2 regions of the Priestia sp. 40 genome follow, and region 1 is predicted to be linked to the other one. Evidence: riboswitches for the same ligand, from Rfam matches in the RefSeq annotation. Region 1 holds a riboswitch; the other holds the start of a gene.
The links. Region 1 has a riboswitch for lysine ahead of ACO1DI_RS08290 (aspartate kinase). Riboswitches for the same ligand answer to the same signal wherever they lie in the genome.
Positions count from the first base shown of each region.

Region 1 (7,891 bases):
AGTTGTTAACGTTTGTTTTAGCAGTGAATGCGATGTAAAGACCGTATATTGCGTGAAAAACGATTGGTAAGAAAATAATGAAAATTTCTAGAGCATAGCGGAAAGGTAAGCTCTCCATGAAGTGAGCTGCTTGATTAAATGATTCTTCTCCCTTTGTCGCGAAATGATTCACAACTAAATGCTGTGTTAAGAAAATCCCGATTGGTATTACCCCAAGTAGTGAATGGATTCTCCGATATTGAAACTCTCTGTTTGCCGCCATCTGCGTAGACCCCCCTTAGTTAAATGAACATAGTTTGTGAAGAACTTTCTTACTCCCACTAGACAAATAGATTAATCGTGAATACAGGAAATGAAAACCTTTGCATTTCCTAATAAAGTATGTGACAGGTTAATTTTACTCCCATCGATTAAGAGCGTCAAGGCAAGATGTTTAAATCTTCTATAAAATATAAATTTATAAAATTTTATATTTGTTAACGCTTACTGCATTGATGTTAAAGATTTTTTCTTTCTATTATAATATCGCTTGCTACAATTAAGTAAGCGTTTACTTTACACTTTTATTGTAAACAAGTTCACAAAACATTTACACAGGTAAAAGTACCCTTTTAAAAGGTATATTATGGATTTTTCATCTTTACATCTAACTCTTTTTACCATAATAAAGATCCTCTTACATTTTATTTAAAAAATGCGTGAGAGGTTTTTTATATTTGTATATAATAGTAGTAAAGAAAGAGGGGAAAGCATGAGCAATTTACAAACAGAATCACAGCAAGAACTTGAAGAGACGATGGAAACATCAGAACCTAATGTCACAGCTGAAACAGAGAGAGCTCTTGATCACGTTTCATATTTCGGATACAGCCTTTTGCGTGACGTGTTAATTCCAGAGCTTCTTGGAGACGAAACGAATACCATTTCATACTGGGCAGGAAAACACCTTGCACGGAAATACCCATTAAATACAATGGATGAAATCGTTGCTTTTTTTAAAGCAGCTTCCTGGGGAACACTGACGCTTGCAAAAAAAGATAAATATTCACTAGAGCTTGAGTTATCAGGTGATGTGGTCAGCAAAAGATTTCAGCAGGAAACTTGTTCGTTTCATCTTGAGTCAGGATTTGTGGCTGAACAGATTCAGCGTCAAAACAACTGCCTAACAGAAGCCTACTTAACACCTAAAGAAAAGAACGGAAAAGTACTGATTTCCGTGCAGTGGGACCGAAAAGATATCTTACCTACCGAAACACGTGCGGAGCGTTATAAAAAGTAGGAAATACGTATATATAAAAGACGTGGAGATACCACGTCTTTTTTCTCTTCTTTATACTTGCACTGCCTGCTGCTCTTCTAATTCAAATGCTACGTGAAGCGTCTCAACAGCTTTTACCATATCAGCATGCGGTACAACTGTAGATACTTTAATTTCAGACGTGCTGACCATCTTCACTTCAATTTTCTCTCCTGCCAGCACTTCAAACATTTCCGCTGCAACGCCTGGATTAGAGATCATGCCAGAGCCGACAATCGATACTTTAGCCAGACCGCTTTCATGTTCAATACGCGTATACCCCAAAGTAGATTTATACTCTTTTAAGACGGCAAGAGCGGCGTCTACGTCTACAGTTTTAATAGAAAATGAGATAGATAAACGATTATTAGCCGTTACGTTTTGAATAATAATATCCACATTTAACTGTTCTTTTGCTAATGCTGTAAAAATAGTAGAAAGAGTTTGTAACTCGTTGTTTAACCCTTCAATTGTCACCCGTGAAATATTGTCTTCAAACGCAATTCCTCTTACGACTAAGTTTTGTTCCATTGAAACTTCCTCCTCAACAATCGTTCCATTCTCGTTTTCTAAGCTTGAACGCACTTCTAGCGGTACCTGATAATTTTTTGCAAACTCAACAGCGCGCGGATGCAGCACCCCTGCTCCCAAATTAGCTAATTCTAACATTTCGTCATATGAAATAGCGTGAAGCTTACGAGCATCTTCTACATAACGCGGATCTGTCGTAAACACTCCTGTTACGTCTGTATAAATATCACATTTTGCAGCTTTTAGTGCCGCGGCAAGAGCTACTGCTGTCGTGTCAGAGCCGCCTCGACCTAATGTGGTAATGCTTCCATCTTCTGAACAGCCTTGGAATCCAGCTACTACTACGATTCGACCTCTATCTAATTGACTTTGAAGGCGAGTCGTGTCAATGTGCTGGATTCGTGCATTGCTGTGAACTGCTTCTGTCTGGATACCAGCTTGCCAACCTGTTAGCGAAGTTGCTTCATATCCTTTGCATTGAAGAGCCATTGTTAGCAGTGAAATCGTCACTTGTTCTCCAGTTGTAAGAAGCATATCCATTTCGCGTTTGCTTGGACTGTCCGTAATATCACTTGCTAATTTCACCAGCGCATCTGTTGTTTTGCCCATTGCCGATACAACAACAACTACTTGGTTACCGCGCTCTGCTTCTTGAATAACACGATTTGCTACATGTTGAATACGTTCAACAGAACCAACAGATGTTCCACCAAATTTTTGAACGATTAATGCCATAATTTTGTTCATTCCTTTTCAATAAATTTGCATATGCAGGATGATGAGAAGCTAAATTTTTTTACTCAGACAATAAAAAAAGCAATGAGATGAGCTCTCATTGCTTAACGAACGAAAATTATAAAACATAACCGTCCACTGCCGTGAGATAGCTCTCCAAGAATCTACATCTTGACAATCCTACGTTTATTCAACGCAGAACCAGCAATCATTACTATGAGGTAATGTTCACTTCGGCAAATTTCCCTTTCCGCATCATTCATAAGGGCTCATACCCTTCCTGATACGTACTGATTAAATTTGCACCTCTATCTTCACTTCATTTGATGAAGTGTCGTATGAAATTAGTTAATAGCTTATCAAATATTTTCTATTATTTCAAGACTATTTTTGCAATGTTTCATAAATTTTTTCAGCAATGTTTTGAGGAACACCTGAATTTCGAATATCTTCAACCGTTGCTTCTTTCAATTTTTTCACCGAACCAAAATGCTTTAACAAAGCTTTTTTACGCTTTTCTCCCACTCCCGGAATGTCGTCCAGAACTGACTGAAAAGCGGACTTAGAGCGCACTTGACGGTGGAAGGTAATCGCAAAGCGGTGAACTTCATCTTGAATTCGCTGAAGCAAATAAAATTCTTGACTATTGCGTTCAAGCGGTATGATTTGAGGAGGCTCACCAATCATCAGATTCGAAGTTCTGTGCTTATCATCTTTGACAAGACCTGCTGTAGGCACTAAAAGTCCCAATTCATTTTCGAGAACATCCTGTACCGCAGCTAAATGCCCTTTGCCTCCATCTACAACAATTAAATCCGGGAGCGGAAGACCTTCTTTTAACGCTCTGGAATACCGTCTGCGAACGACTTCTCTCATGGAACTGTAATCATCTGGTCCCTTTACGGTCTTAATTTTATATTTGCGATATTCTTTCTTTTCTGGTTTCCCATCAACAAAAACAATCATCGCAGAAACTGGGTCTGTTCCTTGAATATTTGAGTTATCAAATGCTTCAATCCGATAAGGAGCGGCAATTCCAAGCTCTTCTCCTAACCGTTCAACTGCGCCAACCGTGCGCTCTTCATCTCGTTCAATTAAATAGAATTTTTCACAGAGCGCAATTTTTGCATTTTTACACGCAAGTTCTACTAATTCTTTCTTTTTGCCTCGTTTTGGATGCTGAACCTCTACTTCTACTAATTTCTCAGCTAACTCTGCATCAATCGTTGCTGGAACCATCACTTCTTTTGGCTTAATATTTTTGGCATAAAACTGACCGATAAAAGTTAAGAAATCTTCTTCTGGCTCTTTATAAAAAGGAAACATAGAAACTTCTCGCTCAATTAATTTCCCTTGGCGAATAAAGAAAACTTGAACACACATCCAGCCTTTATCATAAGAATAGCCAAACACATCTCGATTAACAAAATCATTAAACGTTACTTTTTGCTTTTCCATTGTCGCTTCGATATGAGCAATTTGATCTCGATATTCTTTAGCCCGTTCAAAGTCAAGTTCTTCTGAAGCTTTTAACATTTTTTCAGTTAACTCTGTTTTGACATGCTCATATCCACCATTTAAAAACCGCGTGATATTTTCAATAATTTGTTTGTTTTGCTCTTCTTTTACTTCTTTTACGCAAGGAGCTAGACATTGCCCGATATGGTAATACAAGCAAGGTCTGTCTGGCATGGTAGAGCACTTTCTTAATGGATAAATGCGATCAAGAAGCCGCTTTGTTTCATTTGCAGCTTGAACGTTAGGATAAGGACCGAAGTATTTTCCTTTATCTTTTTTTATTTTTCTTGTAATAACAAGCCGGGGCTGTTTTTCAGCTGTAATCTTAATAAAGGGATAGCCCTTATCATCTTTAAGCATGATGTTATATTTTGGATCATGCTTTTTAATTAAATTCATTTCTAAAATAAGCGCTTCTAAATTAGAAGATGTGACGATATATTCAAAATCGACAATGTCGTTTACAAGTCGAAGGGTCTTTCCATCATGAGATCCGGTAAAGTAGGAGCGTACTCGATTTTTTAATACTTTTGCTTTTCCTACGTAAATGACCGTTCCATATTTATCTTTCATCAAGTAACAGCCGGGCTGATCAGGTAAAATAGCCAGCTTTTCTTTTAAATAATCATTCATACTTTTCTCCTTCCTCTTCTCTTACTCTGTCCATCTATACATTCGCTTATGAAGCGTAACCTACATTCTTTCCTGCTTTACAATAAATGCACATAAGCCGGATTTATGACGGTGTTCCTTACATCTAGTATAAAACAAACGAACGCATATTCGCTAAATAAAAGTATTCCCAAAAGAGAAAAAGTGGAGAAAAAGAAAAAACCTAGCCTGAGCTAGGTTTTGACTTACGCGTGTTTATTAATTAATTCTGTTAATGCTTCTTTTGGTTGGAAACCAACTACTTGGTCAACTTTCTCTCCATCTTTAAATAATACTAAAGTTGGGATACTCATAACACCAAATTTTCCAGCTGTTTCTTGGTTTTCATCAACGTCTACTTTCACGATTTTAACTTTATCGTTAAGTTCGCCATCAATTTCCTCAAGAACTGGAGCAATCATTTTACAAGGTCCGCACCATGGTGCCCAAAAGTCAACAAGCACTAGGCCTGATTTAATTTCATCTGTAAAGTTTTTATCTGTAGCATGTGCAATAGCCATTTTAATTCCTCCTAAATATATGCAATATCCAAATTCTACTCACAGTATATCACCTTCAAATAAGGTTTGCTAACTTTTTGCTTACATTTATACTGTTTATTCTCCGCTCTAGTTTGTACAATTTGCCTAAAAATATGTGTAGAAAATTGCGTTTTCCATGAGGTTGAGGCATAACGAAATGAATGCAATCAACTGCTAGAAAGACCTACACACATGAAACCTACATTTACCCTAACAAAAAAAACGAACCACTAATCAAACATCTTGATCAATGGTTCGTTCTTCATTTCGTCTAAAATACGTTTGTCCCAGCCTCTTACGCAGACTGTACCTTCAGCTTTTTAAATTCTTCTGTTAGAAGGGGAACTACTTCAAATAAATCACCAACGATTCCGTAATCGGCGACTTTAAAAATGTTCGCTTCAGGATCTTTATTAATGGCAACAATAATTTTTGAATTTGACATGCCGGCCAAATGCTGAATAGCACCTGAAATTCCGCAGGCAATGTATAAATCTGGTGTGACTACTTTGCCCGTCTGACCGATTTGAAGAGAATAGTCGCAGTAATCTGCATCGCACGCTCCGCGAGACGCTCCAACAGCTCCATTTAACACGTCCGCTAGTTCTTGGAGAGGTCCAAAACCTTCCGTGCTTTTTACACCTCGACCACCTGCAATCACAACTTTTGCTTCGGATAAATCAACCCCTTGTGTTGCTTTACGTACAACTTCTTTTACAACGGTACGCAAGTTTTTGATTTCAACATTTAAATCCTCTACATCGCCTGTACGTCCCTCATCTTTTGCGAGCGGTGAAATGTTATTTGGACGAATCGTGACAAACGTAAAAGCATCGGTCATAATTTTCTTTTCAAATGCTTTACCAGAATAAATTGGGCGAGTGAAGACTACTTGATCCCCTCCAACTTCTACATCCGTCACATCGGAGATAAGTCCTTTGTCTAATCGAGCTGCCAGCTTTGGCGCTAAGTCTTTGCCAAGAGCCGTATGTCCAAATACGATAGCTTCAGGCTGTTCACTTTCAATGATGGCTAATAACGCCTGAGCGTAACCATCTGATGTGTAAGCAGCTAAATCTTCATGCTCCGTCACAACAACTTTATTCGCTCCGTACGCAATAAGTTCTTCACTTAAAACTTTTACGTCCTTTCCTACTAACGCTGCAACAATTTCTCCCCCGTCAGCTACAGTAGACGCTGCGGAAATCGCCTCAAACGATACGTTTCGTAATCCCCCATCACGTGCTTCTCCAAGAACTAACACTTTGCGTCCCATTACAATACCCCCATTGTTTTGACTTTTGACTTATTAAATGACTTTTGCTTCCTTATGCAGTAAATTGACCAGTTCTGTTACTTGATCTTTTATATCTCCTTGTAATACGCGCCCTGCATCTTTTTTCGGTGGTAAATAAATTTCAATTGTCTTTGTTTTTGCTTCTACATCATCTTCATCTAAATCTAAATCGTCTAATTCCACTTCAACCAACGGTTTCTTCTTCGCTTTCATAATCCCTGGAAGAGATGGATAGCGAGGTTCGTTAAGTCCCTGCTGAGCTGTTACTAAAATAGGAAGCGACGTTTCAATAACCTCGGAATCACCTTCCACATCTCGTACAACAGTCACTTTTTCGCCTTCGATATCCAATTTTGTAATGGTCGTAATATAAGGGATTTCTAACTGTTCTGCTACGCGCGGTCCCACCTGGCCCGAACCTCCGTCAATCGCTACGTTTCCTGCCAAGATTAGATCAGGAGATTGTTCTTTTAAGTACTGTGCCAGCAGCCTAGAAGTCGTGTACTGATCGCCATTTTCTATGTCATCTTCCGTATTGATTAAAACCGCTTTATCTGCTCCCATAGCCAAAGCTGTTCGGAGTTCTTTTTCTGATTCTTCCCCTCCTACACTCACGACCGTAATCTCCCCGCCATGCTTTTCCTTTAGCTGAATAGCTTCTTCAACTGCATACTCATCGTAAGGATTAATAATAAATTCAGCTCCATCTTCAACAATTTGACCATTTTTTAATGAAAGTTTCTCCTCTGTATCGAATGTTCTTTTTACTAACACATAAATATTCATTCAATTCCCCTCCTAAGCTTATTTTCCTAAAAATTTAGGCTGGCGCTTTTCAATAAAAGCGGCTACGCCTTCTTGAGCATCTCGGCTTTTGAATACGCTTCCAAAAAGATGCGCTTCTTTTTTAATGCCGCTGTAATAAGCATCTGTTTTTACATGCTGAAGCAGCTGCAAGGTAGCTTTAACAGAGATTGGACTTTTTTTGGCAATTTTTCTAGCAAGTAAAAATGTTTCATTGATAAGCTGACTTTCTTCAAAAGCTGCATTTGCCAATCCTAATTCCACTGCCTCGCTTCCGGAGATTGGATCACTTGTCAGCATCATCTCACAAGCCTTATGAACTCCTACATAACGAGGCAATCGCTGAGTTCCTCCAAACCCTGGTATAATTCCTAACTGAAGCTCTGGCAAGCCCAGCTTAGCATTCTCCGTTACCAAACGGATATGACAGCTCATAGCAAGCTCCAATCCTCCGCCTAAAGCAGCTCCATGAATAGCTGCAATCACTGGTTTTGGGTAATTTTCAATATACTCAAA
Region 1 covers NZ_JBMPZA010000005.1:1,387,044-1,394,934, forward strand. Annotated here, with positions in the region: gene ACO1DI_RS08280 (succinate dehydrogenase cytochrome b558 subunit) at 1-262, opposite strand, end outside; gene ACO1DI_RS08285 (YslB family protein) at 752-1,279, shown strand; gene ACO1DI_RS08290 (aspartate kinase) at 1,331-2,563, opposite strand; lysine riboswitch at 2,705-2,882, opposite strand; gene uvrC (excinuclease ABC subunit UvrC) at 2,948-4,714, opposite strand; gene trxA (thioredoxin) at 4,939-5,253, opposite strand; gene ACO1DI_RS08305 (electron transfer flavoprotein subunit alpha/FixB family protein) at 5,570-6,550, opposite strand; gene ACO1DI_RS08310 (electron transfer flavoprotein subunit beta/FixA family protein) at 6,584-7,357, opposite strand; gene ACO1DI_RS08315 (enoyl-CoA hydratase) at 7,376-7,891, opposite strand, start outside.

Region 2 (7,891 bases), on a different contig from region 1:
AGAATGTGCGTATTTACAGACTTTATACACCGCTATCGATATTACTGGACACGAAAAAAGCAAAGGGAGAGTCACTAAGACTGTTCCCTTTGCTTTTTTACTAGGCGACTTTATCGGTGGTGATAATTTTGTTAATCCAGTCTTTTCCTTCTGTAAACCTTGTAACAAGCATCGCTGTTACTGTATTTCCCGTACTATTTAACAGGGTAGCAGGGGCGTCAATAATCGTGGAAATGACGGCAATAATGGGCAGAACTTCTGGCGAAAATCCGTAAATTGTAATGATTAACATTTCGCCAATCATACCGCCTCCAGGGATTGCTCCCATTACAGCTCCAACTAAAAAGGCTACGCCTAAAATACTCAAAATGCTCGTAGCAGACGTCATATCTTTTCCAAACAAACTGAATAAGAAAACAATTTTTAGAATACCCCCGATAACAGAACCATCTTTATGCGTGTTTGCTCCTAATGGAATCACCGTTTCAGCAATATCAAGTGGCACACCCATTTTCTTTGTTGCATCTAAATTGACTGGAATAGATGCAGCAGAAGAACAGGTAGCAATAGCGGTGATAGAAGGAGCAGCTGCATTTTTCCAGAACAGTTTAATTCCTGCTTTACCGCCAGCAATCCATGCGTATAGCGTAAAAAAGCCGAAATAGTAAACGATTGCAATTAATAAATAAAGAATAAATGCTCTAGCGTACCCTTGTAAGATCTTTGGTCCTAGTTCTCCTACTACAGTAGCAAAATAGCACCCTAAACCAATTGGAGCATAGTACATCACAATTTTAACAACTTTCATCGATACTTCTTGACCCGAAGTCAGAAATTTTGCCATGGGCTGTCCTTTTTCACCAGCCATCGTAGTAGCAATACCGAAAATGACGGCAAAGACAATTAATTGTAAAATATGCTCTTTCGAAAACAACTGAACAAAATCAGGTACAGTAAATGTGCCAACAAGCTGAGTTAAAAGCGTCATTTTTTCAGCTGTATTTTCACTGTCACCCATCAATTCTTTAATGGCAGAAGTATCTACGTTGTGCAGCGGATTGTAAAGTGATGCGCCTAAAAAGCCTAGAACGGCTGAAACAGCAGCAGTGGCGACAAACACAACGGCAATGCCTAGCATAATTTTACCAAGACGTTTCATTTCGTTCATGTTTGCGATTGCCGAAGCAACACTAAAAAAGACAAGGGGAATGATAATCATGAACATTAAATTAAGAAACAAATCACCAAAGGGCTTTACGACTGCCACATCGGGCCCGATAGCATATCCTGCTATCCCGCCAATTAAAATAGCGAGAAGCAGAATAAGCGATGATCTGTACGTTTTAAATACACTTAAAACCATAGTTAAATTTCCTCCAAACAACAATAGCTTCTTTACTACGCAAGAACAGCTATCATTTGCTCATTGCATACGTAGTAACGACTGGCTTTACATCTTTACGCACCAAATCTTCGTATGTTTCTCGCTCTACAGCAAGACGAGCTTCTCCATTTTTTACAAATACAACAGCAGGGCGCGGAATACGGTTGTAATTGCTAGCCATTGAATAGTTGTAGGCACCTGTAGAGGACACTGCTAATAAATCTCCTTGATTAACGCGCGGTAAATCGATATCCCAAATAAGCATATCTCCTGATTCACAGCATTTCCCCGCAATTGATACTGTTTCATCTTTTTTATCCGTCACTCTATTAGCCAAGACAGCTTCATGTTTTGCATCGTAAAGGGCAGGGCGGATATTATCGGTCATACCGCCGTCAATTCCTACGTATTTACGTACACCTGGAATCTCCTTCGTTGAGCCAATTGTATAAAGCGTTGTACCCGCTTCTCCTACGATGCTTCTTCCAGGCTCAATCCAGACTTCTGGAAGGGTATAATTCTGTTCAGTTAATGTACGGCTTAGTTTTTCTGTCAGTGCATCTACATAATACTCAACTGGAAGAGGAGAGTCGCTTTCGGTATAACGAATACCAAAACCACCACCTACGTTTAAAACTTTTACTTCAAACTCCATTTTATCACGAATACTGAATAAAAAATCAGTTAAAATATCAATGGCGCGAGAAAAACCATCTACTTCAAAAATTTGTGAACCAATATGACAATGAATGCCTAAAAGATCGTAGTAAGGTTTTTCTAATGCAGAACTTACCGCTTTCATAGCCTGGTCATTGGAAAGACCAAATCCAAACTTGGAGTCTTCCTGTCCGGTCATAATATACTCATGTGTGTGGGCTTCAATCCCTGGAGTAACACGCAGAAGAATAGATGCTTTCTGTTTACGCTCAGCTGCTAAGGCATGCAAAACTTCAAGTTCGGTGAAGTTATCCACAACAAAACAGCCAATATTCGCATCAAGAGCCATTTCAATTTCTTCAATCGTTTTGTTATTTCCGTGAAAATGAATGCGTTCAGCTGGATATCCAGCTTCAAGAGCTGTAAATAGTTCGCCTCCTGAGACCACATCTAATGACATATCAAGCTTCGTTAAAAGGCTAGCCATTTCCATACAAAGAAACGCTTTCCCTGCATAGGCGATTTGATATGAAAATCCGCTTCTTTGAAAGGCTGAATGGAAGGCCTTGCATTTCGTCTCAATTAATTCTTGATCGTAGATGTATAGGGGAGTGCCGTATTGTTTTTTCAGTTCGACCGTATCGCACTGCCCAATTTCTAAATGATTGCTGCTGTTAATTTTACTCGTTCCATGTAAGTACATAATCCGTATCCCTCCATTTAAATCATTCAACTATAACTTTGAACTTTGATGGTCAGTAGAAAAACACAAAAAAGACCCGTGAAGTGATGTTCACGCGTCTTGGTTTCATAATAATAAAGTATTATTACATTCTAGGCATCAACATCTCTTCAATAGCTCTCCACAAACCAAATGGTTTGTGACAGCTCAGCATTTATTCAATACTGAACCAGTATATGAACACAATGGATGTTTATATACTTCGGCACGAAATCCCTTTTACTTATCTTCACAGACTCCATTAGTCTCCAATAAGTGACTCTTGATTTCATGCACCTCTATTCTCAGAGAGGAAAATTATATTTAAATGTAATTCCTATTATATTTCTTTTTCCGCTGTCTAGTCAATGAAAAATTAAGGCATAGGAATATCAAAAAAAATAAATAAAAAAGCTATGAAGCTTCCAGATAAAATCCAAGCAGCCAGCGCTGTCTTCTGATGAATGACTAAAAGTGAGAACGTGACAATATTGAAGAGAAAAGAACACAGCAGCGACCATCCATAATGATGAGTGATACTGTGATTAACATAAGCAATGAACTCAATCACAGTAAATAAAAGCGCCCACAAAAGAATCCACCACAGCCGGCCGCTTACATGCAGCGGCAGCCTTCCTAAAAAAACCGGTATAACAAACGGATAAATAATTAAGGTTATTCCAAGGGAAACCATTAGGTGATCGGGTAGAAAAAGGTGATCAATACCAACAGGGTGAAATACCCATACGCGGTGATGAAACAGCAGCACTTCATAAAGCAAATTCCCCGTGACCCAAAACAGCAAAGTAGGATAGTATTCTTGATACCTTCGCCACTTACCAAATAGTAAACCAAGAATGATGAAAAATAATACAAATGAAGATTGCATACGCTCTCCTTAAAATAATGGTTATTTCTTTTTATTTACATATTATAGAAATTTTATTCTCTCCGCTTTTATTCAGAAACTATAATAGAAAAGCCGTAAGCAGCATCGTTAAAGACGTACTACCACTATTTATGACTGTCTTCACCCTGCTATAATCTCCGTAAAAGAACTTCTAACGCTTTTGTTTACGAAATGAAGGGAGCTATATGTCAAAGTCAGCAAGACGTAAAAGTAAGCTCAAAATAGCTTCGCCTAGTATGTGGCTTCTTTTTTTGCTATGCTAAAATTGCATACATATAGCATGAGAATACTAGAAGAAGGAAAAGGGTGTTTTGGTATGAAAACATACATCGTAGTTGGAGCTGGGATACTTGGAGCTTCTACAGCATATCATTTAGCAAAAGCAGGAGCAGATGTGACATTGATAGATCGCAAGGATGCTGGTCAAGCTACTGATGCAGCAGCAGGCATTGTTTGTCCATGGCTTTCGCAGCGTCGAAATAAAGCATGGTACCGCTTAGCAAAAGGCGGCGCCAAGTACTATCAAACATTAATTCAGCAATTAGAAGAAGATGGAGAAACGGATACGGGATATAAGCGAGTAGGAGCAATTAGCTTACATACTGATGAACAAAAGCTTAAAAAAATGGAAGAAAGAGCATATAAGCGTCGGGAAGAAGCGCTCGAAATAGGCGAGATTACACGTTTATCCGCTAAAGAAACACAGGCTTTGTTTCCGGTTCTTTCGGAAGAATACAGTTCAGTTCATATTAGTGGAGCCGCTCGTGTTAACGGAAGAGCTCTTCGAAACGCACTTATGAATGCAGCGAAGAAAAACGGTGCGAAAATAATAGAAGGAAACGCAGAACTACTTTATGAAAATAATCAAGTAACGGGCGTTGCTGTAAATGGACAAACCCTTCTAGCAAGTACAACAATCGTGACAGCAGGAGCGTGGGCAAATCAATTACTAGAGCCTCTTGGAGTGAAATTTTTAGCAAGCTTTCAAAAAGCGCAAATTGTCCACTTGCACCTTCCAGATTTAGATACAAAAGACTGGCCCGTTGTGATGCCTCCGAGCGACCAATATATTCTTTCATTTGAACAAGGTCAAATTGTCATCGGAGCAACACATGAAAACGACACGGGTTATGACTTGAGAGTAACTGCTGGGGGGCTTCATGAAATTTTTTCAAAGGCCTTATCAATTGCTCCCGGCTTAACAGAAAGCACAGTCTTAGAAACAAGGGTAGGGTTTCGACCATTTACTCCAGGCTTCTTGCCAGTCATTGGGGCTCTTCCGGCTTACGAAGGAATACTAGTAGCGAATGGTCTCGGAGCTTCAGGATTAACCTCGGGTCCTTATCTTGGTTCAGAGCTTGCTAAATTAGCACTTGAAATGGAGATGGAAATTGATCTTAGCGACTATGATGTAAGAGGAGCTATCGAGTCTTAAACAAACAGAACGAATGAAAACAAATAGAAGTTCGCAAACTATAGCTACTATATGATGAAAGGAAGTAGATTGTTTGCGAAAGATTATGATAAGTGCAGCAGCAGCTTTTTTATTTATGAGCGCGACGCCTGTATTAGCAGAAAACAATCCTCAGCCAGAAACAAAAGACGTGCAGCTGACGTCTCAGCAAAAGCAGGAATTGTCCGTGCTGTACAAAGAAATGCTAGCAAAAAAGAACGAAATACTTTCAAAATATGTGGAGTACGGCGTGCTAAGTAAAACGGAGAGTCAAAACATTTCCTCACATATGGAAAATCGCTATCAGAATATGGAGAAAAATGGTTTTGTCCCGAAGCGACACTGTCATAAAATGCATCATTCAAAGTAATTCATATTCACATAAAAAAGCGCCTTTACAGGCGTTTTTTTATGTGAATGAATGGAAAATATCCGCTTCTTTATCTAGTAAATTCTAAAATCCTCATGTAAAATTAAGAGAATGAGAACGAGTAGGAAAGATGCTAGTGAGGGGTAGGTAAATATGAACGAAAATAAAAAAATAGTCCGATTACATGCAGAAAATCATTCAGCTGAGGCGCTAGGAATCATATTTGCTTACAAACAAAAAGGCGACCATCTTGTTTACAGTATGTATCAAGGTGAAAGCGCTCATGATCAAAAGGTACCTTTAGAAGAATGGGTCTCGTATGAGCATTTTTTGGAAGCGCTAAATACAAAGAAAAAGCTTATGTACGAGCTTCAAATAAATGATCAACGCTATGTAGTAAACTTAACCCCTTTATCTTACACAGAAAAACCTGAAATTATGGGACATTGCGTGAATATAACTAGTTATCAAGACAAAAAAGAACAGATTCAACCTTTTATTTATCATAACGCAGATGCTGTTGCAATTGTTGACTTAGAAGGTAAAACGCTTCAAGTGAATCCTGCGTTTGAGAATACATTTGGCTGGACGTTTGAAGAAATTTATCAAAAGCCTCTTCCGATTATACCTTCGTTTTTAAAGGAGCCCGTGTGCGAACTTCATAAAACTATTCAATCAGGGGAATCGAAAACGGAATTCGAGACGGTCAGACAGCATAAAGACGGGTATTTAATTAATGTAAGCGTCACACTATTCCGCGTTGAAAATATGAATGATTGGCCGTTATGCATCGCTTTTGTCTATCGAGATATAACATCGCGCAAGCAGGATGAGACGGCTTTAAAAGAAAGCGAACAGCGCTACCGAAGTTTGATTGAGTTATCCCCGGAAGCTATTATCGTTCATAGTGAAGGGAAAATTGATTACATCAACCCTGCAGGAGCCAAAGCTCTAGGATACAAAAATCCTCAAGACGTATTAGGAGCTTGTGTTTATCAATTTGTTCACCCTGATTACTATGATGTTGTGAAACAGCGAATTTATCGAATGAAAACAGAAAATAAATCTGTAGATCTGCAGGAAGAAAAGTTTATTCATAAAGACGGTCATACGATTGATGCCGAAACCATTGCCTTTCCTATTCCCTATATGGGAAAGCAGGCCATTCAAGTTTTATTTCGTGATATTACAGAACGTAAAAAAACTGAAAAATTGCTGCGTGAATCCGCTCAGCTTTCCTTAGTCGGACAGTTAGCGGCTGGTATTGCTCACGAAATTCGAAACCCTCTGACGGCGGTAAAAGGATTTATGCAGTTATTGAAAGAAACGAGCAGTCAGCCTTACTATGTAGAAATGATAAATCATGAGTTAGATAGAATTGAATTGATTACCGATGAGTTTTTGAGTCTTGCAAAGCCTCAGGCGAAAACCTACAAAGACAAACACGTCCAAGATATTTTAGAGAATACGTTAAAGCTAGCTGAGGTGCAAGGGATTACAGAGAAAATTCACGTAAAAAAAGAAATTGATCTTCATCTTCCTCTCGTATTATGCGAAGAAAATCAGTTGAAACAGGTGTTTAGCAATATATTTAAAAATGCAGTCGAATCTATGCCAAGTGGAGGAACCGTAACGATTCAGCTAAAAAGATTTAATCATGAGAACCTTGTTGTCCGGTTTAGCGACGAGGGGCCAGGCATCACTCAGGAAAGAATGCAGCATTTAGGAAAACCTTTTTATAGTACCAAAGAGAAAGGAACGGGTCTTGGACTGATGGTGTGCTATAAGATCATTCGAGAACATAGAGGAGAAATTAACTTTGTAAGTGAACTTGGAAAAGGAACTACCGTAGACATTCTTTTGCCTTTTAAAAAGTAGATTCTACTTTTATAAGCATGAAACCTTTTCTAAAGGGGAATACATGTTAGTGAACGAATAATGAGGTTAAAATAGGAGGGAATACGATGGAACGTATTGAAACGGGAGAGATTTTTACAATTTTAGATGAAAATGATCAAGAGCAAGATATTGAAGTGCTTGGAAAAATGACGATTGAAGGGCAAGATTATATTGCTGTTGCGTTTGTGGAAGAAGTTTTAATTGAAACAGAAGAAGAAATTGACGTTTTCTTTTTGAAAATTGAAGATGATGGTGAATGGTCTTCAATTGAAGATGACGATGAGTTTGAAAAGGTATCAGCCGTATTTGAGGAAATGACATCCGCGTAAAAAGAGAGCTTAAAACCTCTCTTTTTTTCTTTTTAAATAATATAATATTTAGAATTTTTCTAAAAATATCTTGCTGAATTATTTCCCTTCATTTATGATAAATATGTAACATACCAACCGGTTAGTAAGTAAATGAAAGCGAGGGACTACCGTGTATTTTTCTTACTC
Region 2 covers NZ_JBMPZA010000012.1:173,400-181,290, reverse strand. Annotated here, with positions in the region: gene ACO1DI_RS13745 (dicarboxylate/amino acid:cation symporter) at 101-1,363, opposite strand; gene lysA (diaminopimelate decarboxylase) at 1,416-2,744, opposite strand; lysine riboswitch at 2,890-3,072, opposite strand; gene ACO1DI_RS13735 (CBO0543 family protein) at 3,139-3,651, opposite strand; gene ACO1DI_RS13730 (NAD(P)/FAD-dependent oxidoreductase) at 3,989-5,107, shown strand; gene ACO1DI_RS13725 (YckD family protein) at 5,181-5,495, shown strand; gene ACO1DI_RS13720 (PAS domain-containing sensor histidine kinase) at 5,649-7,373, shown strand; gene ACO1DI_RS13715 (DUF1292 domain-containing protein) at 7,460-7,723, shown strand; gene ACO1DI_RS13710 (acyl-CoA dehydrogenase) at 7,875-7,891, shown strand, end outside.
Region 2: it holds a riboswitch for lysine, as region 1 does, so the genes downstream of both, lysA (diaminopimelate decarboxylase) here and ACO1DI_RS08290 (aspartate kinase) in region 1, are expected to answer to the same signal.